2 linked regions of the Bremerella alba genome follow. The protein of the gene in region 2 interacts with the protein of the main gene of each other region in a pairwise test. Links are inferred from orthologs where the notes say so. Each region holds a gene or a part of one and is shown on either strand. Other genes may lie near its edges.

Region 1 (16,050 bases), on a different replicon or contig from region 2:
TGGGTTCGGGAAAATCATCCGGAATCGTTTTAGTAACTTTCCCCGTAGCGGCCCACTCTGTTCCGCGAAGCAAGGTCGTAATGAAACCAACGCATTCCATTGAATATTCGGCATGCCCCATCGGCGTGTGGAAAACGCGGCCTTTGCCATAGTCGATGGTCATAATCATCGGTTCGTGCCGTCCACTTCCGCCGGTCGCTGGATCGGCATAGGCAGTGGCAAGCACTTTCATGTTTTCAGCAGGGCCACGAAGCTGATCGTATAATTCGTCTTGCGTGTGCATCCACGACTTGGGCATTCCCTGAGTAATCGGATGATCTGCGTCCCGCACGATCACTTGAAATGGATGCTGGCGTCCATGGTGCCCCCCTTTACCCTTGGAGGTATCGCGGACGATTTCGTCTTGCTTGTTGAAGTAAACGTAAGGCCCGCTCTGGGCATTACGGCCACCCCAACCCCCTAGCCCAATGATGCGGTTGTATTCGTCCCAGTCGCCAAACGCATTGTTCGCAGCATGTACGACAACGAAGCCGCCGCCAGAGTTCACATATTCGACAAAGGCCTTGTCCGTAGCACTAGGCCAACGCTGACCGTTGTAATTGCTGATGACGACATCATAGTCTTTGAAAACGGGAGCAAACCCATCGGTTGATTTCTTACCTGTCGTAGCGACATCTACGGTAAATTTCCCTGAATCCTCTAGGTATGACTTCATCATCTGAGTCGTTTTGGGCCAAACTCCATGATTATTTTGACCATCGACGATCAAGGCCTTTAACTTGGCATCATCCGCAAAGACTGCGGACGAGAAGACAAACAGAAGCAAGCAAGTCCAGGACAGCAATAGGGTACGCATCGTAGAACGCTCCGAGGAAGTTCGGCTGGGGCGAGATACTCTTTCAGACTTGCTCCAGTATAAACCAAGCGAGCGATGCGCTAAGCAGCATTCCGAGCCAGTTAGAACTGCCAGATCAGCAAACAGGCATAATCCAAGTCATTTCTTTTGCGATCGTTGGGGGTACTGTCGTAGCGATCTTCAGCGCTGATCTTCAACGAAAGTCCATGATCCAAAGCTATCGTATAGCTTGCATCGGTCACGCTGCGGTAGCCCTGGTCGGCTTCAAATGCAGGGAAGAATTCAAATTTGAGCTGAAATGACTGTTTCTCGGTAAGCTGATGGTTTAATTCCGATCCAAGCGTCGCTTCCGGAATAATCCCCTTCTGAGGACTGCCGTATTCCTGTGAAAAACCAGAACCGACGGACAACGTCCAATCTGTTGCATCGGTCTTATACGGCTTGTAACTCACACCGCCGTTGAAAACCAACCGCATATCGAACGCTTTGAATGCGTCGTATTCGATGTCCGTTTTTTCAAACAAGGACCAATTCTTATGAAGCTTCAGTGGCCATTCCAACTTATGTTTCACGTAGGCGTTGTTCTGCGTGAGACCGTCCTTGTCGCTCGTTCGAAGATGGCGAATATCTGCGGAAAAGATCGTCCCTTTCCCTTCGCGTTTAATTTTAGCGCCGACACGCAAACTGTTAGATTCGGTATTACCTGTTTGCCCATTTAAGCCTAGCTCTGCACTGTTTTTCCAGATTGCCTCACCTAGCCAATAGTCGACATGGTAGTACTGTCCGTACGGAACATATTCGAAATATCCATACGTATCTTCCTCTTCCTCCGGCTCCTCTTCCTGCTTGGTCTCTTTCGGTTTCTCTATCTCTTCCGGCTTGGGCTCTGCAGGCTTTTCTTCTTCTGGCTTTGGCTTGGGTAGCTCTGGCAGCGGAGGCACCTCCAGCACAGAAGACAACGAGGATTGTACGTCGCCTTCAGGCATCAGATAGTGGACGAACTCAGCGTCCGACTTTTCGGTAGGTGCCTGGTCGAAGTAGCTTAATCCGATTCCATCCAAAGACGCCTGTTCCGAAGCGCGCACGCTTGAAGCTAGCGTCAGTAGCGTAACTAGGGACAAGACCTGTATTGATTGCGGAGAGAACCATCCCATTCGGGGAATTTCCTTATCGGACTCCTAGGTGGGCAATTACCGAAAAGAGTCGTATAAGGAAATTCTGACCTGTTGCCAAGATCAATCGTTAGCGTGATGAATCAATCGGCTTGTTCGGTCTCATCAATGCGTGCAACATAGGCAAAAAAAGAGCGTCCCGAGCTGCGAACAGCAAGGGACGCTCTTAATGCTGGCGTACAAGGACTAAAGGCCTCCGTGCCGCCGTATCAAACTGCAATTGTATTATCCTGAGCCTATCGACGCAGTCTGCGTATCAATCGCGTTAACGGACCTTCGCAGCACTCGGTGCGACAAGGTCGGCAACAGCAGGGGGTGCTCCCTGCGTCAAGTGTTCCGCCAGGCGATGAAATTCCGACGGGGTCATCGGTACTAGTCGCTGCTGGCTCACTTGGCTGGTCAGGCTTTGAATCACTTTCCACGGACTGACTGGCGAGGACGGAGGCGAAGCGGGCGTCGGGGATCCAAGACGAGCTAGGAGCTCCCCCACATTGGACTGCGCTTCCTCCATATCGTGTCCGGCATGATTCAACTGTTTCTGCATCGTCAGAAGTTGCTCCAAAGATTGAACCGCAAATTGGGAATCTCCCATCTGGCAGATCAAGTCGGCTTCAATCTGGATCATGTCATTGGCAACTTGTCGGGCTTTTTCCGTTCGAGATTGCCCATCAACCAATTCTTGCTGCATCGCAAAAACATTTTGCAAAACCAAGTCTGCCTGGTTTGCTTGCTGTGCTTGCAGGACGAGTCGATCCTGCAGGTTGACCAAATCCGCCAACGTAAGTTTTGCCTTACGGACGTCATTCTGAGACAGAATCAGCTGAGAGTTCAAATTGGCCGACTGGTTGAACACATGCTCGGCCTGGATCGCAGCAGGATACTGGTTTGCGACACGATCATGCAGGCTCGAAATTCGATCGAGTGTAACTTCTGCCTCGTGCATGGCCAGTTCCATCGACGTCAGCCTTTGAAACTGAGTCAGTAGTTGATCGTTGACTGCACTGACACGCTGGGTCAGCAACTTCTGTTCTTCCAAAGAAGCCAGCAGATCATTGGTACCACTGATGGTAGAAGCTGCCTTACTCAGCTTTTCGACCGACCGATCCAGACGCGAGACGCGGATGTTGAGGTCGTGAAGTTGCTCTTCCGAAGGGCGAACGGCAAAAACATAGACCAAGACCACGCCCAAAATGATCCCGAACGCGAAAGAACCCCAACTGTAAGGTTCGTAGGCGTGCTCTTCTCCACCGTGATTGCGATAACCGTCGCTCATCGTTCACCTGCCTCCTGCGGCCAGCATTCGTCCAATAATTGCCAATCGTTTCCGTACGATAGCACTGGTTATCGTCAGACTCTGTACAAGCATAACGGTCTTTTTAGATTGCCCATTTTAAATTCACACAAGGCGGTTCCGGTTATAGCGAATGAACTGTCCTTGAGTTTTCCAGTTTTGATGTGGCCCATTTTCGGTGAAGGAGAGTGGCCACAATCGCCCGTGGTATGCGAGCACTCACTCGACTGAAATCTGAATAGTCCCCAATGAAACCTATTGCCCGGTATTGTTGCGGGCGTTTTGACCTAGACCCGCCTCAATCATCTTGGTAATTTTCGCGCCCACACAAGTCTCGGGCGGTTAGAAAGGGTATTTGGAATATGAGCAACAACTTCAATTTCTTCGAGTGGATGCGTAACGGAGTCAAGTCGGCCGTCTTGCTAGGCGTTTCGGACGCCGTGGAAGAAATCGGAATGCCGACCGAAGCCGAAGGTTCCGACAAAAACATGTTGGGTTTTCTGCAAAATGCTAAGACGGAGAAGATCAGCAACTCTTCCAGTTCCGGCAGCACCACCACGCGTGGCGGGAGCCGAAAGCGGTTAGGACGATCGCTGAAAGACATCGAGCCTTCGTCGACTTCAACAAAGTAGTCGATCCAAGCCGTTCACAGCATCAAAGACAATAAAAGGCCATCTGATTCAGAAGAATCAAATGGCCTTTTTTCTCAACATGTCCCAGAAACGTACTTCAGGGACGGTGTAATCGATATGAAGCTCGCGAGTAAAAATCAAATCGCGAATTCATAAGAGGAGGTCAATACGATTATCGCCGCGCATCTCACGGCGACGCGGATAAACTTTAAGCCGCCTTGGCAGGTGAATCCAACTGAGTCGTCGGCAACTTCTTTGAGGCATGGTCAACCCGTGGTTGCTTAGGATTGAAGATCTGCGGAACGGCTTTCTTCAAGCGCCCGTGCCACCAGAATTTATTTCGCCACAGCGGAATATGCTTGAAATCAGGCGTTTCCCAGTCTTTGGCTTCGATTCGATCCGCCATTAAAGCAGGGTGAGTTCCATTGTAAGGAACACAAGACTGCATGTCGTAAATGTATTCGCCCACTTCTTCTAACGGGCGGTCTTTGATCTTACGGACCTGGTTACCCTTTTTATCGAAGACGTAGAACTGCTGGAATTGAGCAGCCTTTTCGGCCATTTCCTTCGGGGGACGGACATACCCGTAATGAAAAACACGAGCATTAATTAGGCTAGACCGTAAGCGGTGGCCATTCTTCCCGAAACCGCAAGCATCGCCAACGCTACGAATGTGGCGATCATTTCGCACGATCCGAACCTGCCGTCGATACCCCAGTGGATCTCGAATATTGTAGTCACCCCGAAAGTGTAAATATCGAAAGCGAATACCATCGACCCACGGCTTGTGCCAGTTGTCTTTCATCGCCCGTCGAATCACAGGGTAATCGTCTTCGTGGATCACTTCATCCGCTTGGATATAGAAAAACCAATCCCCATCGCAACGGTCCATTGCCAGATTGGTCTGGTGGGCCAGCACTTCGCCGGCCTTCCTCATTTCGGGATCCCATGGCGTGATTTCTATGTCGATCTTGGGATCGTTGATCGCCTTCAAGACTTCCAGAGAATTGTCGGAGCAATCCCCTACTTGAATGACGAATCGGTCGACCAGTGGTAATACCGAACGAATACTCTCAACAAACGGGTACCCGAACCGCACTCCGTCTCGCAGAATTGTGAATCCACAAACGCGCATTTGACGCATCCTTGCGACGCTAGCATTTCAGTTCCAGGCAATTTAAACCTGCGAACCGACTATTGTTCCATAAACTCTGGGTGACGATAACAAATCGACCCGTTTGAAACCAACCCAGTTCGTGCGGGTTTAGCCGTCAACACCTGCGTCCTTCTCGGCCAGCAGATCAGCAAATTCCTGTTCATTAAGAACTCGCACTCCCAAGGCTTGGGCTTTTTCAAGCTTACTACCGGCCTTTTCACCAGCAATGACAAAACTTGTCTTCTTAGAAACGCTTCCCGACGCTTTCCCGCCACGCGCCCGAATCAGCTCTTCGATTTCATCCCGCGTGAACTTCTCTAGCGAGCCGGTCACAACGAACGCCATTCCATCGAAGACCGCCGGGCCAGAATCTGCACTTCGCTTGACCGTCTCCATCGAAACCCCTATGCCCCGCAGATCTTCGATGGTTTCCTGCCCGAATTCGGTTAGGAAATACTCGCAGACACTCTTGGCGATTACGCCACCAATGTCTTCGATTTCGGCAAGTTCTTCTTCTGATGCTTGCATCAACTTGTCGATGGTTCCAAAGTGCATGGCCAAACGCTCTGCTCCCCGAGCACCGACATGGCGAATAGAAAGTGCATTCAATAGGCGGCCAAGCCCCCGCGATTTACTTTCCGTTGCCGCAGCAACTAGATTGTCGCCAGACTTCTTTCCCATGCGGGGCAGGGCAGCGATTTGGTCGGAAGTAAGCCGATACAAATCGCCGTAAGTTTTCACTAGCTGCTCGTCGACCAGCATATCGACCAGTTTGTCTCCCAGACCTTCGATATCCATCGCATTACGTGTGGCAAAGTAACGAATGCGTTCCTTAATCTGAGCCGGGCAACCCTGCCAATTGGGGCAACGGATGGTTACCCCTCCTTCATCCTTGACGACCGGAGTACCGCACGAAGGGCAGTTCTTAGGAAAAGGGAAGGGCGGCAAATCTACTTTTCGCTCGTGTTTCTCCGTGCGAACGATATGCGGAATGATCTTACCGGCCTTTTCGACAACCACAACGTCGCCGATTCGCACATCCTTACGCTCGATTTCATCCGCATTATGCAAACTGGCCCGCGAAACGGTCGTCTCGGCTAGTTCTACCGGTTCCAAGATCGCCACCGGCGTAATAGCGCCCGTTTTGCCGACTTGGACTTCGATGTTATTGACCTTGGTAATCGCTTCGTACTTCTCGAACTTATAAGCGATCAGCCATCGAGGACTCTTAGAGGTTGTCCCAAGACGTTCTCGTTGCTCGAATCGATCGACTTTCAAGACAAGCCCGTCGACCTCGAATTCAAGTTCATGCAGCGACTCGATCAATTCCTGGCAGTGCTCGATTGCCGAATCAAAATCGACAAACGATTTCACGAATGGTGTCGCTGGCAGGCCGTAAGAGTTTAACTCTTGCAGGAATTCAGTATGCGAGGTTGCCTTTAATCCTTCGGCGTATCCGACACCGTGGCAGAAGACCCGCAGGTTACGCTCGGCGGCAATGCGAGGATCAAGCAAACGGATCGTTCCGGCTGTTACATTGCGAGTATTCTTATAGGCAGGTTGCCCGGCTTCAGTTTGCCTTTCATTAAGCTTCACCAGATCGGCGTTGGTCATGTAGATCTCGCCGCGAACTTCCACTACCGGCGGAACACTTTCGCCCGACAGCCTGAGCGGCACATCGGCGATCGTGCGAACGTTATGCGTGATATCGTCCCCAACCGTTCCGTTACCTCGCGTTAACGCCCGCGTGAGGACACCATCCTCATATAAAATCGATACCGCCACACCGTCTATCTTCAGTTCCACAACCCAGGCAATCTTCTCGTCGGGCAATAGCTTATTAATTCGCTCCCCGTACTTTTTCAACTCTTCAAGGCTATAAGTGTTGTCGATCGAAAGCATCGGGATACGATGTTCGAATTGCTCCAGGTAAGGAACCGGGGCGTCGCCGATTCGCTGCGTGGGACTGTCAGGCGTAATCAGATCTGGGTACTGCGACTCCAGTTCTTTTAACTCGTTGAGAAGCTTGTCGTACTCAAGGTCCGAAATCTCGGGACTGGCTTCGACGTAGTACTTCCGATCATGATAGCGGATCTGGTCTCGCAGCTTCTGGATATCCGTTTCGACCGACATGAAAAGGTTTCCTTCTTCGTCCCCGTGAGGAAAGGGCTAGAGTGACCGTCACCGAAAGAATGTGCTATTCCTGGCACTCTGGCGGGAACTGGGCGTTGTTAGCTGCGTTAGGAACCAGACACAGGAACTTGAGCGGCGAGGTTCCCGTATTGCGGAACTGATGTACTTCGTCCGGCTCGACCAAAATTGCGTCTCCTGCTTTGATAGGACGGGGCGAGTCCTTTTCCAAAATGACGCCTTCCCCAGCGATCACGTAGACTTCGTGCTCGTAGGGATGATGGTGGTGGGGGGTGTAACCTCCCGGGGCGACTTCAAATTGGCGCATGGCGAACAACGGAGCACCATCTTGCTGGCTGATCAATTGCTTTACCTGGCATCCGTCGACGCCGTCCATCTCGACTTTCATCGAATCGCCTTGATCGATGTTCTGAATCTTCATATTCACTTTACTCCTGGCAGACCGCGGGTACTTGGAACAAAGAAAACTTATCTCACCCCCAAAGCCTGAACAAGCGGACAGTCCTCCCCCCTGGTATTCTCACGAGAACATTCTCGTTACTATAAAAAGTTCCTTTGCCATGATGGATCCCGTCCAGTAGGAAGGCGAGCCTTGTCGACACTGCAGATTGAAGCCCGAGGGGTCGAAGTTCATAACCTGAAAAAGGTGGATCTCGACATTCCACACCGTCAGCTGATTGTCTTCTGTGGTGTCAGTGGGAGCGGTAAAACCAGCATGGCCCTCGACACGCTCTACGCCGAGGGACAGCGTCGATATATCGAGAGCTTCTCGGCCTACACGCGGCAATTTCTCGATCGACTGGAAAAGCCGGATGCCGACCGCATCGATAACATTCCGCCAGCTTTGGCTGTCACCAAGGTAAACGACACCCGCTCAAGCCGTTCCACAGTGGGTACGGCCACCGAAACGACTGATTACCTGCGGCTTCTCTTCAGCAAGATCGGCCATATTATATGCCCGAGTTGCAATCAGCCGATTACCAAAGACACCCCTGGGCGTGTTGCCGATCAACTCAGCGAGGCTGGGGCGAGTGGCCGGATGATGGTCGCATTTCCTGTTACCTGTGAAAGCGATGAATGCGAAGGGGTCACCGAACAGCTACGTGAAGATGGCTTCGTACGAGCAATCGTTGCCGGGCAAACCATCTCGTTAACGCCAGACCAAGACGGCCCCCTCACCCAGCGACTCGAATCAGGCGAATCGATTTCGGTGGTGGTCGACCGACTGACGCTCGAATCGCTCAAAATCGAACGCCTCCGTGAATCGCTCGAAACAGGCTTCGCGCATGGGGACGGTGTCTGCGAGATATTGCTTCAACTACAAGAGGAAGGTGAACTGAAAGGGCAGGGGACTGCCGTCGAAATCGATGGAACCACCTGGCAAAGCCTTCGCTTCAGCAGTCAACTTCGGTGCGAAGCATGCAACTTAGAATTCATTGAACCCGACCCGCGTCTGTTCAACTTCAACAGTCCTTTGGGCGCATGCCCCGAGTGCGAAGGCTTTGGCAACATTATCGACATGGACATGGATCTGATTGTCCCAGATCGTCGTAAGTCGATTGCCGAAGGTGCCATCGCGCCCTGGAATACGCCAGCCTACAAACACGAGTTGGAAGAGCTGATCGCGTTGGCTCCCGACTATGACATTCCCGTCAATAGTCCTTACCGCGATCTGACGGAAGCACAGGTCAATCTGATCATCGAAGGCGTACCGGAACGTGAATTCGGAGGCCTCAAAGGTTTCTTTGCCTGGCTTGAACGCCGCAAATACAAGATGCATATGCGGGTTTTCCTTAGCCGATGGCGAAGCTTCCGCATGTGCGAGTCTTGCCGAGGGACACGTCTCCGTCCGGAAGCCTTGGCCGTTCGTGTCGGTGGTAAAAATATCGCCGAGATAGCCTCGATGAAAATAGTGGATGCCCTCGAGCACTTCCGTCAATTGAACCTCAATGACTATCAAAGCGCCCTTTGCCGCCAAGTGCTCCCGCAGGTACTCGCTCGCTTAGAGTACTTGTGCATCGTCGGCCTAGGCTACCTTGCATTGGACCGATCACTGCGAACGCTCAGTGGTGGGGAAGCCCAGCGGGTCACTCTCACCAGCACGCTCGGATCGAGCTTGGTGAACATGCTGTACGTGCTTGACGAACCAACAGCCGGACTTCACCCAAGCGATATCACGCGACTTAATGAAGCAATTATTGACCTGAGAAACCGTGGCAATACGGTGGTCGTTGTCGAACATGAAGAGTCGCTCATTCGCGCGGCGGATCAGATCGTCGAGTTCGGTCCCGGGGCAGGGGAACGTGGCGGAGAGATCATGTTTCAAGGGCCGCCCTCCGAGATCGAAGAGGATGAAGACAGCCTGACCGGCGAGTTCCTCTCTGGCCATCGCAGCGTGGTCCGCAAGCGAGACCGACGGACAGCCACCCACGGGAGAGTCCGCTTAAAGGGAGCATGTGGTAACAACCTTAAGAACCTGGAGGTCGAGTTTCCACTTGGCGTCCTAACGGTTGTCACAGGCGTCTCCGGGGCAGGCAAGAGCTCACTTGTCGATCAAACACTTTATCCAGCGCTCTGCCGACGCAAGAAGAAAGAAAACATCCAGAGTCTGCCGTATGACGATGTCTTCGGCGATGGTCAAATCGATGATGTGGTGCTCGTCGATCAGGGGCCCATTGGACGCTCTCCGCGGTCAAATCCCGTTACCTATATCAAAGCCTTCGACGAGATCCGCAACGTCTTTGCCGGAACCATGCAGGCCCGGACACGAAACCTGACCGCCAGTCACTTCAGCTTTAACGTACAAGGAGGCCGCTGCGAAAGCTGCAATGGCGACGGGCACATCGCCATTGACATGCAGTTCATGGCCGATGTCTACGTCAAGTGTCCTGAGTGCAAGGGACAACGCTATAAAAAGGAAGTCCTGGAGATCACCTACCGCGGCAAGAGCATTGCCGACGTATTGAATATGACCGTTCGTGAGGCATTCGTTTTCTTCCGCGGTCAGCCCAAGGTGCAAGGCAAGCTAAACCTGCTTAATGAAGTAGGTCTCGACTACCTTCGTCTCGGCCAACCGGCCAATACGCTTTCCAGCGGGGAAGCCCAACGGTTGAAACTAGCCGGCAATTTGGCGACTACCAAAAAGGCCCGCACTTTGTTTCTCATGGACGAACCAACCACCGGCTTGCACTTTGCCGACATTGTGCAGCTGCTGGATTGCTTCGAGAACCTTCTGCAAATCGGTCACTCGCTGATCGTCGTCGAGCACAACATCCACGTCATGACGGCCGCCGACTATATCATTGACCTTGGCCCCGGAGCCGCCGATGAAGGTGGCAACATGGTAGCAACAGGAACGCCGGAAGAGATCGCAGCAAACCCTGACTCGGTGACCGGGAAGCATCTCGCGGTGGCTCTCAAAATGTTGAAGGCCTAAACATGCTTCGTCAAGGAAAGACTTCAACGCTAGAAGCGGAAGTCTGGTATTTCCCAGGCGAAGGAGAAGATGCCGATTCTCCTTATCTGGAAGGTCCGATCAGCAGCAAAGCGCAGACACTCAAAGCGAAGTACTTCTTTCGACCGACAGAATTGCATGGGCAAAAGGCTTGGAAGGCCGTTATCCCTGAACCTTGCCTATGGAGCATTCAAAACCCTGCGATCTATGCATTAAATGGGCATGCACCGCTCATCGGACTACGTGACCTTCGGGTTCGTGGTGAAAGCTTCTACCAGGAAGATCGCCGGTGGGTTGTTCGCGCTGCACGTGGAAGCTACCGCAATGACAAGGAATTGATCGCCAATGCCATAACCCCCATCCACCGCAGGGGGGACCTCGCCTATATCGATTCTGGCAATATTGCTGGCTTGCCGTTGATTGTTTGGCCGGATGGATATCCCCAAATAGAAATCGAACGGCTGAGCCGTTCAGCGGCCGTTTTGATGCTCGTTTTGCCATCCGATTCATCGCTCGAAATCATTGCCGAAGCCCATTCTCATCTCCTGTTAGGAGCAGAGATTAGCCCCGGCAAACCGACTCCCGACTGGGCAAAATTCGCGGTCGTGTCGGAAGACTTGATTCATGCTAATTGGCAGCCCGAACGTCGACTTCCCGTGGTCGTCACGCGACAATTGGATGCTGGCGTACTTTCAGGAGAAGAAGTTCGTGCTCATTGCGATAAATTCCAGGCCAGTCTCAAAAATGGTGCTGAGTTCGCCGGTCTGTGGCTAATGTGGGAGCCTTCCTAATGACAGATCCCAATCAAGAACCTTTTGCTCGGTACGCTCGCCAGACAAGCTATGCTCGCTTCGGTCGTGAGGGACAAGAGAAGCTTGCTCAGTCGACAGCCCTAGTGGTAGGCCTGGGTGCGCTTGGTTCGGTGATTGCCAACACATTGGCTCGCAGCGGCGTGGGAACGCTAAGAATTGTCGATCGCGACTTCATCGAATGGAACAATCTTCAACGGCAGGTCATTTACACCGAAGAAGATGTTCGCCAGCGTTTGCCCAAGGCCATCGCGGCTAAGAATCACTTGGCTGCAGCCAATGCTGACATTCGCATCGAGGCTGAAATCACCGACGTCGATCATCGCAACATTCGTCAGCTTTGCGACGGCGTCGATGTGATTGTCGACGGGACCGATAACTTCGAGATCCGTTTTCTGCTCAACGATGCCTCGCTAGAGCTTGGTATCCCCTGGGTGTATGGGGGATGCATTGGCGCCGAAGGCCAGACCATGACTATCGTTCCGGGAGAAACACCGTGTCTGCGGTGCGTTGTGCCGGAATCACCTCCCCCAGGCACCACACCGACGTGCGACACGGCTGGCATCCTTGCCCCAATCATCGGCGTCATCGCTTCGATTGAAAGCATGGAAGCGATCAAAATTCTTAGCGGTCATACACAGCAAGTCAGCCGAGCGTTGACCGTGTTCGATCTGTGGGAGAATCGTATTCGGCCGGTGAAACTGGATGGCCTAAAAGACAACACCGATTGTCCGGCATGTGGTCGTCGAGAATTCGAATGGCTTGCGGGGAAAAAGGGAAGTCAATCTGCAGTGCTATGTGGGAGAGATGCGGTTCAATTAAGTTTTGTCGAAAACGAAATGATCGACCTCACTGCATTTGCCGAAAAATTGAAGCCGCTGGGAACGATCGAAGTAAACCCTTACTTGCTACGAGCAAACATTGGCGAGCATGCGTTTACGCTCTTTGGTGACGGACGCTGCATAGTCCATGGGACAAGTGACCCTGTCGTAGCGCGTTCGCTTCATGCACGCTATATCGGAACCTGATCGACCATTCTGGTTTTAGGCTCTGCTAATCAGTACAATTAATTGAACCTTACGGCGCTTTCACCACTCGTAAATTCCCCCTCGTGCGACTAAGGATTTCCCCGTGACGGACCAACCTCACCACCAGTTCAATGAATCTGACTTCCAAACCATGTTAGATTCCATGTTCGCCGCTGAGAACGAAGAGCTTCTGGAGAAATTGCGGGAACAGATCAAGCATGACGAAGAGCTGGAAGAACTCTCAAAGGCGATTGGGATCGACGACAAGCAGCTTGTCCAGAGACTCATGGACCTGGGTATCACCGCGCATAGCATGGCCGCATTGACCATGTACCCGATGGTATGCGTTGCATATGCGGACGGCGTTCTTAATCTTGAAGAACGCGACTTGATCATGAAGATGGCGAGCGAATGGAACATGAAACCGGGTGATCCGGGCTTCGAGGTTCTTAATCACTGGCTGATTGATGGTCCTACGGAAGATGGCTTCGCGGTCTGGAAGAAATATATCAAGACCGTCATGACCCAAATGACCCCCGAGCAAATTGCTGACCTGAAAGTCAGCATCATGAACCGCTCGAACGCCGTTGCGACCGCTGTCGGGGACGTTTTGGGCCGATTCGGCAACCGTACGAACAAGGCAGAAGACGCCCGATTGAAAGAAATCGAGTCGGTCTTCCAGTAACACTGGGTGGTACGCAAAAAATTCTTTTTAACGAATCGTTTGCAAGAAATCGCCGCAGTTTGCAAACTAAAGGACTTCCGGGAGCATTCAAAGGAACAATACTCCCGACTCCTTTTCCACTCATCCCTAGCTCGTGGTTCTCATGGAGCGATCCGTCGCGCGACGCCTTAGTTTGGTTTCCCTGATGGGAGTCTGCCTATTAGGCATGTTCGCCAGCTTATCTGTTGGTGCGGAAGTCCCTAACCCACTAGCTGAAAATGGATTTGAAAAATTCGGGTCGAAGTGGATCCTACCGGAAGAACTTGCATTAAGAAGAGATTTGGATTCGCTAGAAGATATCGTCAAACGCACTATTCCCCTGCGTCGTCAGGTTGATCTTGCCGTAGCAGATAACGCACTGAGATGGCAAAAGCAGCAGGCGACCTCCAAATTGATTGATCAGATTGCTAACATCATGCGGCGTTCGGCCGTCGGAACCGACGAAGAGAAGAAAGTTCAAAAGCAAGTCGATCAACTGAAAGAAGCGAGCCGAGAACTTCGAGATGGCGTTGATCCTAAACGACTTGGCGCTCAACCGCACATGCGTGCAATGCTTGAATCGTTAACTTTGATGCATCAACAGGCAGCGGTTCTAGCGGTTCGAGTAGAAAGGGCTTCTGCAGAGATTAACCAGGTCTATCAAAAACTGTCCGATACAACTCGAAACTGGCTGGAAGCTCATCCCGAGGTAAGCATCGGACCTCTCTCACGTACCGAGCAAATTGGTCAGATCACTCGAAAAGCGCGTGCTTCGATCGATTTGGATGACGTCCCGATGTATCTACAGGGAGATCAAAAACGCGTGGGCGTCGTATTGAGCGACCAGTTTCCGACCGTTGTAACCATCTGTCCGAAAGACAATCGACTAATTTTGACATCCAACATGGCTTATACCGCTGGCTTGCGCAATTTAGGTGGTACCGTGCCAGTGACCCTCCCATGCGGGCACGAAACCAAAGCTCGAACGGGTAAGCTTTCGCAGGTGCGAATGGGATCAGCAACCCTTCTAGATATATCAGTTATCGTTCTAGAACCCTCGGATGAGCATCTAGGGGGGTTTATTGGCCTCAAGTTGCTCCAGGCTTGGAACCCTACTTTTGCCAAGTCGGGAATTTCTCTATCGCTCGATGCGTCCAACCAAACATCAACCGCATCACGCTAAGGCGAACTCGCTCTTCACGTCTTCATCAGGCGACAGTAGCGAGTATCCGCAATTGCTCTGTTTTTGCGAGTTTTCAGACGACGATGCTTCCATTGCTTTAGATAATGGTAACAATGAGAAACTTGGGAAATTCCATTTATGCCTTTAAATGAATTTTCGAAGAGACCCATGAAATTATTTCAAGATTGGGTTTTCCAAGTTTCGGAATAAGCATTATGAATAACCTCGCAGGCCAGTGAATTTTGGCAAACTTTGCGTGTTGGCTAATTTCTGCCCATTAGAACGCCGAATGCGTATTAGATGGGCAGATAATTGTACATGGCAAAGTTGAACGTATAATTCACTGAGTCAATTAACGCGAAAGCATGTTTCTGAGGAGTATTGGGGTTGGCGGCGAAACCCAAAATCCTGTGTCTGTGCGATTCGACCAACGATTCTGGTGTCGTTGCGGAGCTTCGCCAGGATTTTGAAGTCACGGAAGTGAATAACCCACTTCGCGTGATTGCCAAACTTCGAAATGACCCTTACAGCGGCTTATTCATTACGACCTCGCACCAAGAGGTGGCAAGCCGCATCAGTAACCTGCTTGAGAACGAGCATATTCTTGACGGCATGCCTGATGGTGTCGCGATGCTCGACCGAGACAACACCATCGAGTGGGTGAATTCCTGTTTGCAGCGATGGGCTAATCGTGGTGACCTGGTTGGCCAAAACTTCTATGCGGCACTAAACAGTCCCGAGATACTAGGCCCTGACTACTGTCCCTTCCACACGGCTATGTCTACAGGGCAAGCAAGCGGGTCGACGCTCCGCACGGAAGACAATCGTTACTTCCACGTGCACGCGGCCCCTGTACTTGTTCCCAACAGTCCGCCGAATAACCTCATCGTTACCGTCAGAGACGTTACCGATGAAGTCATTCAGCGACAAAAGCTTGATGCCATCCACCGTGCAGGGATGGAACTTGCCGATCTCACGACCGAAGAAATCTTCAACATGGAGGTTTCCGAGCGGATCGAACTACTGAAGAGTAACATCCTGCACTACACCAAGGATTTGCTCAGCTTCGATGTCGTTGAAATTCGTCTTCTCGACCAGCGCACCGGAGAACTCGTTCCGCTCTTGTCTGTCGGTATCGATAAAGAAGCGGCTGAACGAGAACTATACGCTCAAAGCACGAACAACGGCGTGACTGGCTTCGTGGCCTCGACCGGCAAGAGCTACCTTTGCGAAGACACAAGCAAGGATCCGCTCTACCTCGAAGGCTTCAAAGGCGCAAAAAGCTCTTTGACGGTTCCTCTGCTGCTGCACGATCAGGTAATTGGATCTTTCAATGTTGAGAGTCCAGAACCTCAAGCATTCACCAACAGCGACTTGCAGTTTCTCGAGATCTTCTGTCGTGACCTTGCGGTCGCATTGAACACACTCGAGCTTCTCGTCGCCCAGCAAGCCAACACGGCACAGGCCAGTGTCGAAGCGATTCACAGTGCCGTGGCTTTGCCTATCGACGAAATCTTGAACGATGCCGTGAACGTGATGCAGCGTTATATCGGCCACGACGAGGAAGTCGTCGAAAAACTGAAGAACATCATTCAGAATAGCCGCGATATTAAAC
Region 2 (16,479 bases):
CAGATGCGTCCTGGCGACGTGGTGAGCGTCCGCAATCGTGAAAAGCTGCAGATCCTTTATCGCAGCGTTCATGGCGAATCTTCGGGCGAACCGGCCGCGTTTCTGACAACTGAGCCAGAAACACTTTCGGTAACCTACGACGCCGTTCCAGGCCCGGAAGATATCAGCCTGCCAGTGGACGTGAACATGGTGGTCGAATTCATGTCGCGTTAATTTCCGAAATCAATTTTTCGGCAATTCGCAGCAATTCGTAGATTTCAGAGGGATTCCGGCACGACAGCCCGTCGCGGAGTCCCTTTTTTTTTGGTTCAATGTCCCACTGTTACCAGTCGAACTTGAGACGCATCTCCCCACTACAGCATCTCAAGTAAGTAACTCAACTTTGCCTTAGTAATTGCTAGAGAGACATCATGGCTCATACCCAATTGGCGGTCATCGGTGGTGGTCCCGGGGGCTACGCAGCAGCATTCTTGGCTGCCGACGAAGGAATGGAAGTCACCCTCATTGAAAAAGACTCGCGTCTGGGGGGGACGTGTTTGCTGCGTGGATGCATACCATCCAAAGCGCTGCTGCACGTCGCACGCGTCATCGACGAAGTCCACGAACTGAACAAAGACTGGGGTGTCACCTACAGTGAACCTCAGATCGAACTCGACAAGCTCCGTGCTCGCAAAGAAGGGGTGATCAAATCCCTGTCGACAGGGCTCGGTCAACTTGCCAAAAAGCGAAACGTGACCGTCATCAAGGCCAAAGCCAGCTTTGTCGATTCGAGTACGCTTGAATTGGAAGGGGACGACCCCTCCATTCCCGAAGGCGGCAAGCTAACCTTCGATCACGCGATCATCGCGACCGGTTCGGTGGCTGCTATGCCGCCGGCATTCCAGATTGACTCGCCACGGGTAATGGACTCGACCGGTGCGTTGGACCTGCAAGATATTCCCGAAACCATGCTGGTCATCGGTGGTGGCTATATCGGCCTGGAAATGGGCTCCGTCTATGCTCATCTGGGTACGAAGGTCAGTGTCGTGGAACTGACGGACGGGCTTCTGCCGGGTGCCGACCGTAATCTGGTCAAGCCGCTGGCCAAAAAGCTGGAAGGACTGTTCGAGGGACGCATTTTCACCAATACCAAGGTCGGATCGCTGGGCGATCGCGACGGTAAGGTTGAAGTCGCGTTCGAGGGCCCGAACAAGTTCGGAACATTCAAGTACGACCGCGTCTTGGTTTCGATCGGTCGCTGGCCGAATACCAAGGGAATTGGTCTGGAAAACACGCAGTGCGTCGTCGACAAGCGTGGTTTCATTGGCGTCGATAAACAGTTGCGTACAGCCGATCCGAAGATCTGGGCAATTGGCGACGTGACCGGCGATCCGATGCTCGCCCACAAGGCGACCCACGAAGGGCGTACCGCCGCCGAGGCCATTTTGGGTCATCCGGTCTCCTTCGAGCCTGCAGCCATTCCGGCCGTGATCTTCACCGACCCCGAAATTGCCTGGGCAGGGCTGATGGAAGGCGAGGCCAAGGCGATGGGCAAAAAGGTCGATGTGGCCATGTACCCTTGGGCGGCTAGTGGACGTGCCCAGGCATTGGGCCGCACCGATGGCTTGACCAAGTGGATCGTTGACCCTGAAACACAGCGTGTTTTGGGCTGCGGGATTGTCGGACCAGGTGCCGGAGAGATGATTTCCGAAGCCGTTTTGGCTCTGGAAATGCGAGCCGAAGTCTTTGACCTGACCTCGACTATCCACCCGCATCCGACCCTAAGTGAGACGGTTATGAATGCTGGGGAGGTATTTTTCGGGACTGCCACCGAAATTTACAAACCCAAGAAGAAGTCGTAAGGTCTTGCCACTAAATAACTTGTGGTTTTAATTGGGCTTGTGCCGATTCTGCTACTTGCAGAAGACGGAGAGGGTTCGCCTACCACTCGCTGACAAATACGGTCAGCGCGGTAGAATTCAGACTCGAAGCCCGCCTCGGGCCTAAGCCGAGATTGATCTTTGAGATAAGTTAATCGAGGGTTGCTTCGCCAGACAACGTCGCGCAATGAAGTCGCGGCGGAAGAGAATTTTCCCTGGCGCAAAGCAACGGACTGTAAAAAGGGAAGTTGCATGGCGAACGCCAAAATAATGCCTGCTGAAGAGAATTTGATGCGGAACAACCCGTCGACCTTTTCGGCAGACGTGGACCCGGCTGAAACGCAAGAATGGCTCGACTCGCTCGACTACGTTCTGGAAGGAAAAGGCGATGACCGGGTTCGCTTTCTACTTTCGGCACTAGAAAATCGTGCCCACGCACGCGGCGTCGATGTGCCGTTTGCTGCCAATACGCCGTACATCAATACGATTCACTCCTCGGAACAGCCGGCCTACCCAGGCAACCGAGAATTTGAACGCCGCATCAAGAGCATCATTCGCTGGAACGCGATGGCGATGGTCACGCGGGCCAACAAAAACTTCGAGGGGCTCGGTGGTCACATCAGCACGTTCGCTTCGAGCGCTACGCTGGTGGAGGTCGCTTACAATCACTTCCTTCGCGGTCGCGGAAGCGGCTATGAAGGGGACCAGGTTTATTTTCAAGGGCATGCCTCGCCGGGGATGTACTCGCGAGCGTTTCTTGAAGGTCGATTGACTGAAAAGAACCTGGAGAACTTCCGCCGTGAACTGCAGCCGGAAATGGGACTGTCGTCCTATCCGCATCCATGGCTGATGGAAGACTTCTGGGAATTCCCCACCGTTTCGATGGGCTTGGGGCCGATCTGCTCGATCTACCAGGCTCGCTTCAATCGCTACTTGCAAGACCGCGGTCTGAAAGACACCAGCAAGACACGCGTCTGGGCGTTTCTCGGCGACGGCGAATGCGACGAACCCGAAACACTGGGTGCGATCAGCCTGGCTTCGCGTGAACAGCTCGACAACCTGACCTGGGTCATCAACTGCAACCTGCAGCGTCTCGATGGTCCTGTCCGCGGTAACGGCAAGATCATCCAGGAACTGGAAGCTGTCTTCCGTGGTGCTGGTTGGAACGTCATTAAGGTGGTCTGGGGAGCCGAATGGGATCCGCTGCTCAAAGCCGACAAGACCGGCCTGCTGGTCAAGCGAATGGAAGAAGTCGTCGACGGTCAGTACCAGAAGTACGTCGTCGAATCAGGCGAATACATTCGTAAACACTTCTTCGGCAAGTATCCCGAACTGCTGGAACTGGTGAAGAACTACTCCGATGAAAAGCTGCAAAAGCTGACTCGCGGTGGTCACGATCCAGAAAAGGTTTACGCAGCTTACAAAGCGGCTACCGAATGCAAAGGCAAGCCGACCGTCGTCATTGCCAAGACGATCAAAGGCTACGGTTTGGGCGAAGCGGGCGAAGGTCGCAACGTCACCCACAACCAGAAGAAGCTCAACGAAGAAGAGCTACGCGAGTTCCGCACACGCTTCAGCATTCCGATCTCGGACGAAGAAGTCGTGAAAGCTCCGTTCTATCGTCCGCCGGAAGATAGCGCTGAAATGCGTTATCTGAAGAAGCGACGCGAAGAACTGGGCGGACCGGTTCCTTCTCGCCCGACCAATCATCCGACATCGCCAATCCCGACCATGGAGGAATACAAAGAATTCCTCGGTGGCAGCAAGGGAAAAGAAATGTCGACCACGATGGGCTTTGTTCGCCTGCTTTCCAAGCTGTGCAAGGACAAGAACATCGGCCAGAACATCGTGCCAATCGTGCCCGACGAGTCGCGTACCTTCGGTATGGAAGGCATGTTCCGCCAGGTCGGTATCTATGCCCACTCTGGCCAGTTGTACGAGCCGGTCGACTCCGATCAGCTGATGTACTACAAGGAAGCCAAAGACGGTCAGATCCTGGAAGAAGGGATTACCGAAGCGGGTTCGATGTCGTCGTTCATCGCGGCTGGCAACGCCTATTCGCAGCACGGCATCAACATGATTCCGTTCTTCATTTACTACAGCATGTTCGGCTTCCAGCGGATCGGTGACCTGATCTGGTGTGCGGCTGACACGCGTGCCAAGGGTTTCATGATCGGCGGTACGGCAGGGCGAACCACTCTAAACGGCGAAGGTCTGCAGCACCAGGATGGCCACAGCCATCTCAATGCGATCGCCTTCCCCACGGTTCGTTCGTACGACGTTTGCTATGCCTACGAAACGGCTGTTCTCACGCTGGATGGGATGTCCAAGCTGTACGAGCAAGGCGAAACGGCCATCTATTACATCACCGTAGGAAACGAAAACTACGCGATGCCAGAGATGCCCGAAGGTGCCGAGGAAGGGATCATTCGCGGAATCTACAAGCTGAAATCGCACGAAGCCGAAAAGCCGCGTGCCAAGGTTCAGCTGATGGGTAGCGGAACGATCACCCGCTGTGTGCTCGACGCGGCACAGATGCTGGCCGAAAAGTACAACATCGCCAGCGATGTATGGGCCGCCACCAGTTACACCGAACTGCGCCGCGATGCTCAGGCAATCGAACGCTGGAACATGTTCCATCCGACCGAAACGCCGAAGAAATCGTACCTTGAGACGATCATGGATGGGGTCGAAGGGCCTTTCATCTCGGCGTCGGACAACGTTCGGGCTTGGGCTGAACAGATCCGTCCTTACTTGCCTGGCAACATGGTTGCTTTGGGAACCGATGGGATGGGCCGCAGCGAAACTCGCGAAGCTCTGCGACGTCACTTCGAGGTCGACGCCGAGTCGGTGGTCATTGCCACGCTTTACGAGTTGGCTCGTACCGGCAAGATCGAGCGAACTGAAGTCGCTCAGGCCATCAAGGATTTAAATTACGACGCGGAAAAGCCAAATCCGTATTTTGCCTAACGGCACATTGGTAGCAGCGTCGGTCGGACAGACCCCCGGCCGACGAACGCTTTTCCATGCGACTAAAAATACGCATTCCTAGCAAGGTTATTCACCATGGCAATAGACGTACAACTGCCTGATCTGGGCGATGGGATTGAATCGGGAGACGTGCTTGTCGTTCACGTTTCGGTGGGCGACACGGTCGAAAAGGGACAAACCCTGATCGAGATCGAAACCGACAAGGCAACCGTCGATGTTCCCAGCACCGAGGGTGGCAAGATCGAAAAGGTCCACGTCAAGACCGGCGATACCATTGCGGTTCATGCGCCGATCGTGACTTTGGACGGGGCTGGTTCCAATAACGCGTCCCCTCCACCTGCCGCTGAACCACCGCAGGAAGAGAAAGCTCCGGAAGAGCCAGCCGTCAAGGAAGAAGCTCCTGAGCCGACTCCGGCCAAGCCAGAACCGAAGCAGGCTCCTGCACCTCAGAAGGCGGCTCCTGCCCCGGCGACGCCACCACGGCTGACCACGCCACCACCGGCGCCCGTTGCCGATGCTTCGAGCACCGACGAAAGTGTACCGGCCGGTCCGGCTGTGCGTCGCTTTGCCCGCGAAGTGGGTGTTGATTTGCGAAACGTCCAAGGCTCTGGCCCCAACGGTCGCATCGAACGAGACGACGTTCTGCGAACCGTTCGCGATCTGAATCAGGGTGGCGGTTCGGCTACTCAGGCAGGTGCGACTTCGGCTCCGGCCGCGACTGGTTCGTTGCCATCGCTTTCCGGCGAGGCGCACGAGGACAAGTACGGTCCGGTTCGCATCGAGAAGATGAAGAAGATCCGCAAGGTGACCGCCGCTCAGATGAGCAAGAGCTGGACCACCGCACCACGGGTCACCAACTTCGACGACGCCGACATCACGGCCCTCGAAGAGCTGCGTCAGCAAAGCAAGGACGACTACGCCGAAGCGGGCGTCAAGCTGACCACCATGCCGTTTCTGATCAAGGCCATCGCCGTAGGGCTGCGTGAGCACCCGGAATTGAACGCCTCGATCGACATGGAACAGGAACAGGTCATCTACAAAGACTACGTGAACGTCGGCATCGCTGTCGATTCTGATCGTGGTCTGATGGTGCCCAACATGAAGAACACCGATCGGATGTCGATTCCGGATATCGCACGCACCCTTCAGCAGACGGCTGCCGACATTCGCGGCAACAGTTTCGAGATGTCGACCCTGCAAGGCGGCACTTTCACGATCAGTAACCTGGGCGCGATCGGCGGCACTTACAGCACGCCGATCATCAACGTCCCGGAAGTCGCCATCCTGTTGGTTGGCCGCTCGCGGAAGATGCCGGTTGTGGTGAAAGATCAGATCGTGGCTCGCCTGATGATGCCGCTGAGCTTGTCTTACGATCACCGCCTGGTCGATGGAGCGACGGCTCAACGGTTCCTGAACGACGTGAAGTCGCTTCTCGAGAATCCCAGCAAGTTGCTGATGGCTCCTTAGTGTGCCGAGCTGACTCAACGTTGAACGAACATGCCCCCTCGCGTTGGCAAAATGCGAGGGGGTTTTTTTGTGGCGATTGAAGGGCAATGTGGCCCGATCGAGTGCCACCTGAAGGGATGCAGTGGAGTGGTCTCTGACTGGTGGTTATAATCCAATCAAAATAATTCGATATCTAGTGTATTGGTGGCCATGGCTAAGCTTCACATTACCTGTCCCAACTGCAGTACCCGTTATCCGGTCGCCGATGAGAAACTTGCCGGCCGGCGGGTCACCTGTAAAAAGTGCAGCGAAAAGTTTGTTGCGGAAATTGAAAGTGACGCGGTGCCGGCCCTCGATCCGTTTGCGGCGTCGAGTCCAGCCAGCGACCCATTAGGGGACGATCTGTTTGGCGATTTCACGTCATCGTCAGCCGCTGCGTCGCCGGCGTTGGGATCGCTGCCCCCGAAAAAGAGAAGCAGTTCCTCCGGATCGTTCCCCGTGATACCGCTAGTGTTGGGTGGCGTCGGCGTGCTGGTGGTGGTCATCTTAGTTGTCACGGTGATTTCATTTGCTTCCGGCGGTTCCGACCGGCCCTTTCAGATGAACGCCGCCCAGCAGCAGTTTAGTAAAGAGGACAGCTACAAGCAGCATTTTGACGTAACAGAAAAACAATTTGACAACATGCTTCAGTTCCTTACAGCGATCGAAGCGATTCAAAGCGAAGAGGACTTAAAGCAATTCGACGAAACGGTCAGAGGCCTGACTCAGGAAATGGAGTCATTAACCCATGGAGTCCGCAACATTCCACCGCTGCCCAAGGACATGCAGGAAAAACTAAAGCGAGAAGTCAGGCAGCAGCTTGATAGCGTAGAAGGTAGGGCCAAAGCTGCCGGACAGAAATTGGCGAAGTACACCAGTAATGCTCGTGTTGCGTATGCTGCCCAGCAGTATCATCAATCCCACAGCTACCTGGGTGGGGCTTTGGGCGCGGCCAATACTCGGTCGGACACGCGAAGGGAAGAAGTCGATCGCCAGCAAGCAATCAAATACGCCCATGTCCAGAATCCGCAGCAACTTCCCCAACTGTTGTATGAATTTGCCTTAGCCGATTACGCTAAAGCAAAGCAGGTTCTAAGTGTTCCGATGCCTCCTGATCAAATCAAGAATAAGGTAGACGAGATCAAGAGGCTGTATCAAAACATCCGTGAGTTCTCGCAAGATCTCGCCAACATCCCAGCCTTTCATGGTAACGTGGTTGATCCGGCTATCGAGAAGTACAAGTCCGATGTGCAAGAGATTCATGATTCGAATCACTTTCCGCTGGAGGGTCTCGCTACGAGTGGACTCCCTTTCATTGCGAATTCAACGGCTAAGGTGAACCTGGGCTTGTCGAACGAGATCAGGGGGAACTGGGAAACCATCAACGGCGAACGTCCCCACGCCGATTCCCAGGGTAAGGTTGGGCCGATGTTCCACTGCTTCACGCCCGAAGAGTTGGATACGTTCGTGCAGCGACATCAGGCTTACAAGTATCGAATGCCTGATCGCCGGTATGTTGTGATGTTCATCGATGAGCGATACGGACCAGAAATCGAAAAATGGAAGGCCCTGAAATATAATAACCGTTGCGAAGAGATGAGCACTAAGCTCATGAAAATTATATGGAAACCGTCCGATGAGGGCGAAGATTTCCACAGCATGGTGACCTCCGGTTACACGCTGAAAGTCCAAGAGATTGCCGGCGAGAACGTTGTGGTCATGTCGTACGACGAAAGTGTCCTTAAAAGGCGGGATGATTCGAAGTCTTCGGGATCGCGAGGGCGTTTAGTAGGCGGGCTTCCCTTTGGTGGCATGCCCGATATTCGTCGCCCTAGAATGCCTCAGATGCCAGAGCCAGGTTCGCAATTCGGTCCGCGTTTTCAACCGCCTACCGGGCTTGATTCAGCGAATCCACCGAGAGAGCCAACTGCGGGGCCTCGTGGCCCTCGCTTTGGGTCCCCTGGAATGCCAAATATGGGATCTGCAAGACGAGATCCTGCCCAGGAAGCGATTGAGAGGTTGGAGCAGCAATACGGTAAGGACAAATTGGTCCGCCTGGAATTCAAGACAATTACCTCGGACCAGGCCAAGCAGGTTCGGGAAATCATCAGGCCGTGGAGTTTGGCTCAGGCTTATGTCAATTGGCTTGATCCCGAGATCAACCAACGTGTCATCATGTTCCCTTACGATGGCGACATCGACGAACTGGCCTCGAAGATTACCTTTGGCGAGGTCGATGAGGTCCTCGCCAAGCAGCGTCGAATCCGCTTGAAATCGGTCTCGCTTCCGTAAAACACGCTCCGGTAGGTTACGATAACGTCACGTAGAGTGCGAACCGAAAATCGCATTGGGTGCATCTAACGCGATTTAAGAAAGTTCATGATCGTTATGGAAACGTTGAAAGCACAGATCGTCGAGTACAGCGAAGCTAATGAGTACGTTGCTACTCATTTCGCGACGGCCGTCTGCAATTCGTGCAGCGGCGATGTGTTCGAGCTTTTGATGAACGAAGAGGAAGGCGTTGCCGCTCGAATTTGCGTTACTTGCGACGAAGAACATGGCATTGGGGACAGTGACCAACATATCGCCAAGGTCGAAGAGATCTTTGATGTGCTCTGTACGTGCGATGGAACAAAGTTTCGCATCATGGCTGCTGTCTCTCTTAGTGATGATAGCGAAGACGTTCGCTGGTTCTACCTCGGTTGCAAGTGCGTCGAGTGCGGGCTGTCCGGCGTATACGGTGACTGGAAAAACGAATTCCATGGCTATCAGGTATTGCTAGACAACGTGTAACGACGGACCGTGAACAGTGATTCAACACACGAAAGCCGGTGTGCCGGACTCGATTGTCTTATGAACGCCAGTCAGCTTGTTCAGCAGATCATCGAAGACCCGATGTTTCTTAAAACACTGTCGCCCGACGAAGGGACCGCATTGGTTCCCAGCTTTGTTCAGGCATTCAACGAGCACAAATTGTGGCCGCAGGACGCGGCCAGCGTTATCGCGGAATGCAGTCCGACCGACGAGCAATTGCTAGGGCTTCTTCAAAGCAATTGCGAACGCTCTCAGAAGCTTGGGTTACACATCATTTCTCAGCTGATAGAGACTGAGAATGATAAGCTAAGAGTTCGCACGATCCTGGCTCAAGAGGTGCTCCGACTTCTGCAGACGGATTCTTTTCGTCCGAAGCGAAAAGGTATGAGGGGATTATGGGGATGGGCAGAATCCAGCAGCATTGGGATGGATATTAAGAAACCTATAGCTTCATAGTCGGAGAGTAAGCCTTGGTGGTTATTCGCGCCATACTGGCAGTCTTCATTGGCCTAGTGGTCGCATTTCTATTAGTGATTGCTGTCGAATTATTCAGCGCGGTGGTTCATCCGTTTCCTGCAGACTTTGGCGGAACGGAAGACGAGGTTTGCGCCCACGTCGAGAAATATCCGGCCTGGGTTTTGGCCGCGGTCTTGCCCATGTGGGCGATGGCCGTGTTTGGTAGCGTGTGGATCGCCCAGAAGATTGGCGATCTGATTGCGTCCCTAATGGTCGCTTTGCTGCTATTGATTGCGGTGGGGTTTAACCAGTGGATGCTGCCGTATCCGATTTGGTTTGAAGTCGCGAATTATGTGGCTTTTCCGTTAGCGACATTGGGTGCGATTGGAATAAACCGCACGACGGTAGATTCGTCGTGGAAAGAAGATAGGAAAACGAAAAGTCCTTCACCCTAGCCCTCTCCCAGCGAAGGGAGAGGGAAGCGTAGGTTGGCTAGGTGGACGCTTGACTTAGGTCAGCTTCCAGCCATCGGGCAGGCAGGCACCTTTTTCGACGACGGGGATGCCGTCGACGATGGTGACCCCTTCTGGGTATTCTTTGTCCGGCAGGTTATCGCAGTTATCGACGCGGACGTTATTACCGATGTGGCAATTTTTGTCGACGATCGCTCCCTTGATGACGCTGCCTGATCCGATCTTCATACGAGGTCGACCGGACGATTCGTGGGCTTCGGTTTCCGTTCGCGTTGCGTAGTAGTCGCAGCCCATCAGCACCGAGTCTTCGATGGTGACGTTTTCTTCGATCACGCTACGCAGGCCGATCACGCTGTTCTTGATGGTACAGCCTTTGCCGATCTGGCAGCCGTCGGCAATCATGCTGTTGCTGAAACTGCCTTCCATGACCATTGTCGGCGGCAGGAAGCGAGCCCTGGTGAAGATCGGGGCTTCTTCTTCGATGAACTCAAACGGTGGCTTCGGAGCCAACGTGGCGAGATTCGATTCATAGAACGCTTTGATCGTTCCGATGTCTTCCCAGTAGCTATCGAACATGTGCATCTGCACTTTTTTCGCTCGAATCGCAGCAGGGAAGATCTCTTTACCGAAGTCCTGGTAGTCGGTCTTTTCCAGCAGCTCGACCAGGGTGTCGCGGTTAAAGAGATAGTTGCCCATGCTCGCCAAACAGTCACGACCATTCGATTGAATCCCGCGGGCGTCGATCCAAGCTGGGTCGGTTCGCACGTGGGCCAATTCTTCGGGGGTCTGGGGCTTTTCGACGAAGCCGTTGACGCGGCCTGACTCGTCGATCTTCATGATGCCCAATCCGCTGGCGTCCTTCGAGTGAACCGGCAGGCCTGCGATAGAAACGTCGGCGCCCGACTCGATATGCGAGTCGAGCATTTCGCGGTAGTCCATCCGGTACAACTGATCGCCGGAAAGGATCATGACGTAGTCGATACCGTGCTGCTGGATATAACGCAGGTTTTTACGGACCGCATCGGCGGTGCCTTGGTACCAGTCGGAGCCTTCGCCGGCCGTTTGCTGAGCGGCCAGTAATTCAACAAAACCACCGCTAAAGTGATCGAAGCGATACGTCTGGCGGATATGGCGGTGCAAACTCACCGACATGAACTGCGTCAGCACGTAGATGCGGTTCATCTGGCTGTTCAGGCAGTTGGAGAGGGGGATATCAATCAAGCGGTATTTGCCCGCCAGCGGAACGGCTGGTTTCGAGCGGTATTTAGTCAGGGGGTAAAGCCGTGTACCTCGGCCTCCGCCTAGTACTAAGCTGATGACATTACGCATGGGTCACCTTCTCTCCAAGAAAGAAAAGCATTGGGTGATATTTCAGTTGGTGGCGTTCGAACGATAACGGGCAAGGTTGCCACTACGCAAGCCAATGCGTACCGGGCCACGCAATATTCGCGCAACTTTACGCAATTATTGCGCCGCAACGGATACGACGCCTACTTTCGATAAAATCCGCGTCGACGCTGCGCGCTATAGCGTTCCAGGGCTTCGTTGATGATCGGCAGAGCCATTTCAGAAGGCAGAATTTCGTCGACCTCAACCGACTTCCCTTCCAACATCTTGTAGTCTTGGAAGAAGCGTCGCAACATGTTTCGACGATGATTCGGCAGATCAATCGCTTCATTGTAGGAAGAGAATTCCGGGTCGGTCACTGCGACGGCGATAATCTTATGATCGAGCTTGCCGCTATCGACCATCGTCATCAGGCCGACCGCGCGAGCGGTGATCAGCGTCAGCGGGGCCACCGGTTCCTGGCAAAGGACCAACACGTCGAGCGGGTCGTCGTCTTCGGCGAGTGTTTGAGGGACGAAGCCGTAGTTGGCCGGATAATGAACGGCCGAATAGAGCATACGGTCCATTCGCAATAGTCCCGTATCTTTGTCCAGTTCATACTTGATGCTGGACCCAGTGGGGATCTCGATGACCGCACAGAATTCCCTTGGGATGTCTTCACCGGGGGTCACGTCGTGCCAAGCGTGCGTCATAGATGCGAATCTTCCTTAAGGAACAGGCTTTTTCCTGATTCCAATTGGTTTACCAAATTGCCATATTCGGTCCGGCTTCTCTGTTAGGCATAGTCTAACGGAAGCGAATCATTGCTTGTAAGCATCCGTCGTAAGTTGCGCCGCGTCAACCGCAGCCAGCGGAGCTAAGTTCATTTCACAACGAAATTTACGAGACGACCCGGAACGACAATCGTTTTTACGATTTGTTTTCCTTCTAGAAACTCTTGCACGCGAACATCCGATTTCGCGAGAGCTTCGAGATCGTCCTTCTTAATGTCGGCTGGAACCGTAATACGGCCGCGAACTTTGCCCATAATTTGCACGGGCACTTCGATCTCGTTGTCCTTGGTGTACGACTCGACAAACTGTGGCCAGGGCTCGTAGGCCAAAGTGTTGCTGTGCCCCAATAATTGCCAAAATTCTTCCGCCAAGTGAGGAGCCAAGGGCGAAAGCATCAACGTGAACCACTCCATGGCTTGTTTCGGCCGTGTCGATTCCTTGGTGAAAAAGTTCGTGAACTCCATCAAGCGGGCAATCGACGTATTGAAGCTGAGGTTGGTCAGGTCGTTCGTGACGCTCTTGAGCGTACGGTGGAGCATTTTCTTCTGCTCTTCGGTGGGCTCGACATCTTCAATGGCCGCGTTGAGCACCAACTCTTCCGCGTTGTGATCGATGAGCATTCGCCACGCTCGGTCGAGGAATCCGCGAACCCCCTTCACGCCATCCATCGCCCACGGCTTGGTCGCTTCGAGTGGACCCATGAACATTTCGTAAAGCCGAAGACTATCGGCGCCAAAATCTTGAACGACATGATCAGGGTTTACGACATTTCCGCGGCTCTTCGACATCTTATGCGCCCGCGAGTCGATCCGAATGCTGTGATCGGCAGCAAGCACGAAGCCATCCCCTTTCTTAAGGACATCGGCTTCAGTCAGCGCAACGGACTTGATCGGGGCACCCTTCGCATCGGCGAGCGAACCGTCTTCCTGCTTCTTGACGAGGTTGCTACCGACCCAGGTGCCGTCTTCCGTCTGAAAGCCCATATACTCGATCTCGCCCAAAATCATCCCTTGGTTGACGAGCTTTTGAAACGGTTCAGGCGTCGAGATGTACCCGCGATCGAAAAGCACCTTGTGCCAGAAGCGGGCATACAAGAGGTGCAGCACGGCGTGTTCGGCACCTCCAATGTAAAGGTCGACCGGCATCCAGGCCTTTTCTTTTTCGGGGTCGACAAAGATCTCGTCGTTCTTCGGGTCGATGAAACGAAGGTAATACCAGCACGAGCCAGCCCATTGGGGCATGGTGTTCGTTTCGCGTTTGTACTTCACGCCGTCGATCACTGGATAAAGCCACGACGGGTCGGCTTTTTCGAGTGGCGGTTCCGGTCGCCCGATCGGTTTGTAATCTTCGATCTGCGGCAAGTCGACCGGAAGCTGGTCGACCGGGACGGCGCGAATCTTGCCGTTGGGCTCGCCGTTGGCGTCGAGTTCTTTGAGGATTGGGAAGGGCTCGCCCCAGAAACGCTGGCGACTGAAGAGCCAATCGCGAAGCTTGAAATTGGTTGCTTCGCGGCCAAGACCGTTTTGTTCGAGATCGAGAGCGATCTGCGCCTTCATCTCGCCGGTCTTCATGCCGTCGTATTTACCCGAATTGATGGCCACGCCATCGAAGGTCGCACAGGCGGTTCCGGCCAAGACCGCATCGCGATCGATGTCGGACTTGTCGCCCGGATCGACCACGGCAATCACCGGAATATCGAACTTCTGAGCGAACTCGAAGTCGCGATCGTCGTGGGCAGGAACGGCCATGATCGCGCCCGTTCCATAGCTGGCCAATACATAATCGGCGATCCAGATCGGCACAGGCTGTCCCGTAACCGGGTTGATAGCATGCGAGCCAGAGAAAACGCCGGTCTTCTCTTTGGCCAATTCGGTGCGTTCCAAGTCAGACTTGAAAGCGGCGGTCTGGCAGTATTTCTTAACGGCTGCGGCTTGGTCGGTGGTGGTCAATTGGTCGACAAGCGGATGTTCCGGAGCAATCACCATATAGGTTGCCCCGAAAAGCGTGTCGGGGCGTGTTGTGTAGACGCGAAGCACATCGCTGCCCGGCTTGCGGGGATAACCGAGTTTCTTCCGCTCGATTTCCCAGGGGGTGTACTCCAGGTCGGTGCCGAGAAAGAAATCGACTTCTGCGCCGACGCTGCGGCCAATCCAGTTTCTTTGAAGCTGCTTAATGCTATCGGACCAATCGAGGGACTCGAGATCGCTCTCTAACCGCTCGGCATAGGCGGTAATGCGGAGCATCCACTGGCGAAGAGGCAAACGCTCTACCGGATATCCGCCACGTTCGCTCTTACCGTCGATCACCTCTTCGTTCGCCAATACAGTGCCCAACTTGGGGCACCAGTTGACCGGGGCCTCGCTGACGAAGGCCAATCGATGCTCGTCCTGGTACTCGCGTACGGCCTCTTCACCGGCGGATTGGACATCGTCGGGAATGGGAAGCTCGGCGATAGGCCGGCCTTTGCCGGCATCTTGGTCGTACCATGTGTCGAAAAGAAGAAGGAAAATCCACTGCGTCCAGCGGAAATACTCGACGTCGGTCGTAGCGACTTGACGCTGCCAATCGTAGCTAAAGCCGAGCATCTTCAATTGGCGGACAAACTCGCCGATGTTCTTTTCCGTGGTCTCGCGAGGATGCACGTTGTGCTTGATCGCATACTCTTCTGCCGGAAGGCCGAACGAGTCGAAGCCCATCGGGTGTAAGACGCTTTTGCCTTGCATGCGGGCAAAGCGGCAGACAATATCGGTCGCCGTGTACCCTTCTGGATGCCCCACGTGCAAGCCAGCACCACTTGGATAAGGGAACATATCCAAGACATAAAGCTTTTCGCCTTGCGGGACTTCAGGTGTGCGAAAAGTTTGATTCTCGTCCCAGTACTTTTGCCATTTGGGTTCGATCTGGGCCGGATTGTAGCGAGGCATGGGTGTTGTCCAGTCGTCTAAATTGCGGTCATGCCGCAGCTTGGTCTGCTTGCAAGTTGGGTCGTTGGGGCAGGGTTCGCCGCAAAATGTTGATACATAGGGCTTTCCCGCAGTCTCGCGAAGGTAACGATTCTAATGGCCCTCGCGAAAACTGACAATTCAAGGACCCCCTTGGTTCTCCGGAACGTTCGCGCTAAATGGAACCCAGAGATGAAATCTGTGCCAGGAATTCGCGAGAAATCCATGTTGCCAAGACGATTACCTTGGTAGACTGCTGGTTCGGAAATATTCTCAGCCCCCTCCACAAACCCCTGAATCCTTTATGCTTCACGGACGACGTCATCTTCAACTAGTTGATTCCGAACGCGACGCGATGCGAGTTGCCTGTCAGTTCAACGCGCAACTGATGGATTTCGTACGCCCGCATGTCAAAGCAGGCATCACCACCGAAGCGATTGACCGGATGGTGCACGAATATACGCTGGATCACGGGCATACACCGGCTTGTTTGAATTACCAGGGCTTCCCGAAGAGTTCGTGCACCAGTGTCAACGAAGTTATTTGTCATGGAATTCCTGACAAGTACGAACTTAAAGATGGGGACATTGTCAACGTCGATCTAACATCGATCGTCGATGGCTGGCACGGAGATCAGTCGGAAACGTTCCTGATTGGGGAAGTGTCCCCGGAAGCGAAACAGGTGACCCAGTGTGCGTTCGATTGCCTGTATCTGGCGATCGATGCGATCTACCCTGAGTGTCGTGTTTCAGAAATCGGCCGGGTAATTGTCGAAGAGGCGAAGAAATACAACTTTGGTGTCGTCGAAGAGTTCGTCGGTCACGGGCTCGGTCGCCGTTTCCATCAAGATCCTTCGATTCCTCACGTCCCGACACGTGCCGCGCATTCGGTTCGCCTGCTGCCAGGTGTCTGTTTTACGATCGAGCCGATGATCAACATTGGCGGCGCTGCCACTCAACTCGATCCAAGCGATGGGTGGACCGTCCGTACCCGCGACCGCAGCCTGAGTGCCCAGTTCGAGCACACGATCCTTATGACCGAGAATGGCGCTGAGATCCTCTCGATGACCAAAGATGGTCCTCAGAAGGCTCATAAGTTCTAAATCTCTAAGAACTTGGTCGAAATGCGATAGCACTGAAATCAATCTTGCCGGCGATCATGATTTCCGGTATTTCCTCGGGTAATAACTCAAGTTTTTGCCTGAGGGATCCGGCTATGTTCTGTTTTCGACCACTTTGCTTGTTGCTGCTGGCAGGCGTCTTGCCTTGCGCGGCCACTGCTCTCGCTACTGAACCCTACAAAGGACGCGTGACTACCGGGCAGGTCTTTACGCGTAGCG

The links.
Region 1: the proteins of leuS (region 2) and ligA interact in binary tests that used the Escherichia coli proteins (3 or more experiments, as listed by UniProt). The link is inferred for Bremerella alba from one-to-one orthologs.

Annotation. Positions count from the first base shown.
Region 1 is NZ_JABRWO010000003.1:372,331-388,380, reverse strand. What follows is about bases 4,729-7,727. They hold ligA (NAD-dependent DNA ligase LigA), read right to left. Parts: upstream 7,241-7,727; coding sequence 5,216-7,240; downstream 4,729-5,215. Other genes in these bases: HOV93_RS07215 (cupin domain-containing protein), read right to left, coding at 7,305-7,679; HOV93_RS07225 (hypothetical protein), read right to left, coding at 4,729-5,086. In the rest of the region: HOV93_RS07245 (ThuA domain-containing protein), read right to left, coding at 1-856; HOV93_RS07240 (DUF481 domain-containing protein), read right to left, coding at 958-2,010; HOV93_RS07235 (hypothetical protein), read right to left, coding at 2,294-3,301; HOV93_RS07230 (hypothetical protein), read left to right, coding at 3,682-3,951; more of HOV93_RS07225, read right to left, coding at 4,160-4,728; excinuclease ABC subunit UvrA, read left to right, coding at 7,851-10,694; HOV93_RS07205 (hypothetical protein), read left to right, coding at 10,697-11,503; HOV93_RS07200 (ThiF family adenylyltransferase), read left to right, coding at 11,503-12,549; HOV93_RS07195 (hypothetical protein), read left to right, coding at 12,653-13,234; HOV93_RS07190 (hypothetical protein), read left to right, coding at 13,440-14,435; HOV93_RS07185 (response regulator), read left to right, coding at 14,823-16,050. UniProt on the Escherichia coli protein: DNA ligase that catalyzes the formation of phosphodiester linkages between 5'-phosphoryl and 3'-hydroxyl groups in double-stranded DNA using NAD as a coenzyme and as the energy source for the reaction.
Region 2 is NZ_JABRWO010000002.1:202,001-218,479, reverse strand. Bases 12,088-15,515 are described here. They hold leuS (leucine--tRNA ligase), read right to left. Parts: upstream 15,123-15,515; coding sequence 12,288-15,122; downstream 12,088-12,287. Other genes in these bases: map (type I methionyl aminopeptidase), read left to right, coding at 15,445-15,515; HOV93_RS04025 (inorganic diphosphatase), read right to left, coding at 12,088-12,117. Outside these bases: rpsD (30S ribosomal protein S4), read left to right, coding at 1-213; lpdA (dihydrolipoyl dehydrogenase), read left to right, coding at 411-1,841; aceE (pyruvate dehydrogenase (acetyl-transferring), homodimeric type), read left to right, coding at 2,130-4,829; HOV93_RS04055 (2-oxo acid dehydrogenase subunit E2), read left to right, coding at 4,926-6,317; HOV93_RS04050 (zinc-ribbon domain-containing protein), read left to right, coding at 6,507-8,627; HOV93_RS04045 (hypothetical protein), read left to right, coding at 8,715-9,128; HOV93_RS04040 (hypothetical protein), read left to right, coding at 9,189-9,605; HOV93_RS04035 (hypothetical protein), read left to right, coding at 9,623-10,060; HOV93_RS04030 (glucose-1-phosphate adenylyltransferase), read right to left, coding at 10,115-11,407; more of HOV93_RS04025, read right to left, coding at 11,569-12,087; more of map, read left to right, coding at 15,516-16,242; HOV93_RS04010 (hypothetical protein), read left to right, coding at 16,356-16,479.